Regions from separate parts of the Lipingzhangella rawalii genome, predicted to be linked through region 2. Evidence: riboswitches for the same ligand, from Rfam matches in the RefSeq annotation. Region 2 holds a riboswitch; the other holds the start of a gene.
The links. A riboswitch is a leader RNA that binds a small molecule or an ion and turns the genes downstream of it on or off. The one in region 2 is predicted to bind cobalamin.

Region 1 (2,200 bases), on a different contig from region 2:
GGTGACCGGACTCCACGGCGTGAATAACCTCACCCGACTCGGCCAGAGCGGCGCTCCGTTTCTCCACCGCCAGCACCTCCGCCTCCGCGAGCAGCTCTGCGGGCAGCTCACGCATACTGGGCCGGAAGGATCCGATGGCGTTGACGTGCACCTGATCATGCAGGTCACTGGCGGCAAGCACGGGATCACGGGCGGAGGTGGCGCAACTCACAATGGGCATGCCGGACACGGCTACGCGAATGGCATCCGGCCCGGACGAATCCGTGCCCGTGGCCGTGATCCGCGTGTCCACAAGTTCGGCCCGTAGCAGCGCGGCCAAGCGCTGGGCGTTGTCCGTACTGCGACTGACGATCCGCAGCTCCCGCAGCGGGCGGACCGCGTGGACGGCGCGAACCTGGTCCGGGGCCTGTGCCCCGGATCCGACCAGCGCCATCCGGTCGGCGTCCGCGTCAGCCAGCAGATCGGTGGCCAGGCCGGCAATGGCACCGGTTCGCAGGGTGGTGACCGCCTCCGCCTCCATCACCAGCGGGGTGGCGCGCTTCGGGTCCAGCCAGGAGAGAGTGCCGACCACTGCGGGCTGCCGGTTCAGCTGCACACTCAGCGCCTTCACCACCGCCGTGCCGGTGCGTACATGCCGGGCCACCATCACCAGCACCGAACCGTCCGCCAGCGCCTGCCGGCCGGGCATGTCGAAGGCCGCGTCACCGTGTTCGGCCACCTCGATCAGGACCCTGCGCAGCTCCGCGATGGCCGCGGACATGGGCACGCTGCGACGAACCTCGTCACCACTGACGGTGTGCACGGTCATCCACGTCCCCACTCTCGGCGCGCGTGGTGAATGTCAGGTTCCTCACCCTAGAAGATGTGTCACCCTAAAAGGAACGACAAAGCACGAACCATGACGACGGCGAACCGAGGAAGCCGGTGCGAATCCGGCGCGGTCCCGCCACTGTGAGTCGGGGAGCCGGTCCCATCGATGGCCACTGTCCTGCGGGATGGGAAGGCCGGGACCCAGGCAGTGACCCGCGAGCCAGGAGACTCCTCGCCGTTGTCCCTCACCAACCGGGGCGGATTTCCCCGAGAGAGGACTGGCCCAACCATGGCTGTGCCTGTGGTGCCGGCGCTCGCTATGGCCACGCGCACCCACCGCCACTGGCCGCTGCACGCCGCGGACCCCACCGCTGACGTGGAGCCGGTGGCCACTCTTTCGTGCCCCCGGTGTGGATCCGGTCCCGTCCTCGCACGGGACAACGACATGTTGGCCGCCGGCCCCAGTCCCGTTGGAACACACCATGCACTCTGCTCGATTCCTGCTTCCCATCCTCGCGCCCACGCTCGCCCTGACCGCCTGCGGCGCCACCGGAACTGAGAACGCAACCGACGACACCGCGTCTGCACCCCCGGCAGCTTCCGCCGACTGTGTGCAGGACTACGACCCGCAGGCAGACGCGGACACCGACTACTTCCCAGAGAAACTCGAGCTGGACCACGCCGAGAACCTCACCATCGACTACGAGAACCACTACCAGGTGGTGACCGTCGAGGAACCGGCTCCGGATGCGGATCCGGAACGCTACGTGCTGCTGCGCTGCGGCCTCCCCGAACCCGAGCTGACGGACGAGCTCGCGGAGGCTCCCGTGGTGGAGGTTCCGGTGGACAGTGTGTTCTCCCGCTCCACCACGCACCTGCCGCTGTTCCAACTGCTGGACCGCACCGAGACCGTCACCGGAGTCGCTGATGGGTCCACGGTCAGCACAACGGAGTACCGCGAGCGCCTGGACGACGGAGACATCGTGGAGTTCGCTGTTGACCAGACCCTCGATCAGGAATTGGTAATCAGCCACGATCCGGATCTGGTCATGACCGCGGGAGTGCAGGACCCCGACGATCAGGGAGTACGCGATGCGGGCATTCCCGTCATCGCGAACGCGGAATGGCTGGAGCCAACCCCCCTGGGCCGTGCCGAGTGGATCAAGCTGGCCGCGGCGCTCACCGGGACCGAACGCCAGGCGCGCGCGGAGTTCGCCGACATCGAGGCGGACTACCGGGATATCGCGGAGCAGGTCGCCGACGCCGAGTCCGTGCAGGTACTCACGGGCCAGATGCGCGACGGGGTGTGGACTGTACCGGCCGGGGACTCCTACGCCGGCCGGCTCCTGGCGGACGCCGGGGCCGACTACGCCTGGTCGGACACCACCGG
Region 2 (2,200 bases):
CAGCACCGTGGAGAAGTCCGGTTCCCCGGTGACCCGGAAGCCCTCGTCATCGGGACGGCCGATGACCACCGAGGGAGTGTCCTCCGCCTCCGCAACGATCTCCTCGGTTTCGGAGACCGTCTCCTGCATCTCGGTGACGACCTCCTCGGCCCGCTCCTCCACACCGAAGATCGTGCCGAGGTCGTGCAGGTCCGCGTAGATACTGTCCATCGTCACCGTGCTGGGGTCGATGGACTCGTCGGTGCCGCCGTCCTCGGAGGGGCACAGCGGGCTGAAGATCCAGCTCTCGATGCCCAGCTCCCGCAGCTCGGTGCGGGTGCCGAAACTGCCGTCTCCACCGTCGGCAAACACCCCGTTGAACCCGGACAGCACGAAGTCCGGATCGTGGTTCAGTAGCTCCTCGCGGCTGGGGATGTTCGCATAGTACTCCTGGGCTTCCTGAGCTTCGGCGTACTCCGGCAGGACCTCGGCGTCCAGGTAGGCCGTGCCCACCAGCCGGTCGCTGATGCCCAGCGCGTGGGCCATCTCGATCGCGGGCTGGTAGGCGGCGAACACGCGCTCCGGGGCCTCGTCGGCGGGAACCTCGATGTCGCAGTTCTGGATCGTGTCGCCGGCGGCTTGGCCACCCTCGTCCGTGGTGCCGCCGTCCCCGCCATCCGTGGGGCTACATGCGCCGAGGGCAAGGGTGAGGCCGAGAATCGGAGCGAGAGTGCGCACACCTCGGGTGCGCGCGTCGATATGAGTCATGGGGACCCAACCATCCTTCGTGGTCGTACCGTCGCTGGGTCGTAGCCGGTCTCCTGGCTCCCGGAGTCGGGACTCGGGTCCCCGCACGGCACCGCCTTCCCGGATCTCCAGACCCAGTGGCGCGTGGTGCCGTGCCCTCCGGTCACAGTGGCGAGGACCGCGCCGGTTTCACACCGGCTTCCCGTGCACTACGACCCGTGCAGTTTTTCCGATGATCGCACACCGCCGTCGGTGGTTCGGGCGCAGGGGAGCACAGGCACCTACTGGTACACCACGGAGATCCGTTGTGAACTGCGGATATTGCGGGCTGGTATCAGTGCGGTCCCGATTGGTGCAACGGAGGGACGCGTCTGTCCATACTCGCTAGTCTGGACCGGCTTCTGGCTGTACTCCTGACATTCCCCCAGGGAGTCAACCATGACGGACCATGCTCCCCCGGAACGCACGGCGGGGGCCGGCCGGACGCGCCGGCACCGGCGTCGTCGGCGCATCTGGACTGGCGCCGTGTTACTGGTGTCGGTGCTGGTGGCGGCGGGCCTGGGTGGCACGCTCTACTGGGAGCGGAACCTACGCCCGGTCACGACCGAGTACGAGTACCACGAGGGAGAGCAGTTCCTGGTGCGTCATCCGGCGGGCTGGGAGCTTGCCACTCGTGACAGTGGGCAGGACCGGACCGGGGTCGAGATCGAACAGCGCCAGGACACCGACGCGTTGGCCATGGCGGTGCTGCCCTGGGCCGAGCACGAGGACGGCCCGGACGCCTCAATGCAGCTGGCCGGATTCGCCGAGGATATGTCCACCGCGAACGTGTACGCAGACTACAGCTACACCGAACTCGATCCGGAGCGGTTTCGGGAATGGCCCAGCCACTGGGACGTGGCGGCAATCGAGGCGAGCGTCACCTACACCGACGCCTATCTGGACCGGCATCTGGATGTCGAGGAGTCCGACTGGTTCGAGATCTGGCTCCAGGTGCACGTGGACAACCGGGTGTCCTACACCCTGACCTGGGCCGGGCCGCAGCCCGAACGCATCCGCTACGACGAGGTGATCCACGGCACTATGGGGTCGTTCCAACACGATCCGTGATGCCTGTCCGGCCGCCATTGCGGTGACTGGTCGCCCGAATCCCCACAGCCACGGCGCTGCCGCTTTCGCTACCCTGGTGGCCGTTCTGTCCCGCGGAGCGTCGAGGCTTCGTCCCCTGAATGAGGCGATGTGATGGTAGCGGACCAGGCGGCGCGGATCGTTGCAGGCCGGTACGAGCTGGTGGAGGCCCTGGGGCGGGGCGGAATGGGCATGGTTTGGCGAGCCCGGGACGTGGAACTGGGGCGGGAGGTCGCCCTCAAGGAAGTGCGTCTGCCCATGGAGCTTGCCGAAGCCGAACGGACCGAGGCGCATGCCCGAGTCCGGAGAGAGGCCCGCACCGCGGCCCGGCTGTCCGATGAGCCGG

Region 1: it holds a riboswitch for cobalamin, as region 2 does, so the genes downstream of both, RIF23_RS08400 (ABC transporter substrate-binding protein) here and RIF23_RS09825 (ABC transporter substrate-binding protein) in region 2, are expected to answer to the same signal.

What each region holds. Positions count from the first base shown of each region.
Region 1 covers NZ_JAVLVT010000003.1:365,137-367,336, reverse strand. The annotation lists gene RIF23_RS08405 (ornithine cyclodeaminase family protein) at 1-808, opposite strand, end outside; cobalamin riboswitch at 892-1,061, shown strand; gene RIF23_RS08400 (ABC transporter substrate-binding protein) at 1,293-2,200, shown strand, end outside.
Region 2 covers NZ_JAVLVT010000004.1:34,172-36,371, reverse strand. The annotation lists gene RIF23_RS09825 (ABC transporter substrate-binding protein) at 1-747, opposite strand, end outside; cobalamin riboswitch at 774-955, opposite strand; gene RIF23_RS09820 (hypothetical protein) at 1,165-1,836, shown strand; gene RIF23_RS09815 (serine/threonine-protein kinase) at 1,969-2,200, shown strand, end outside.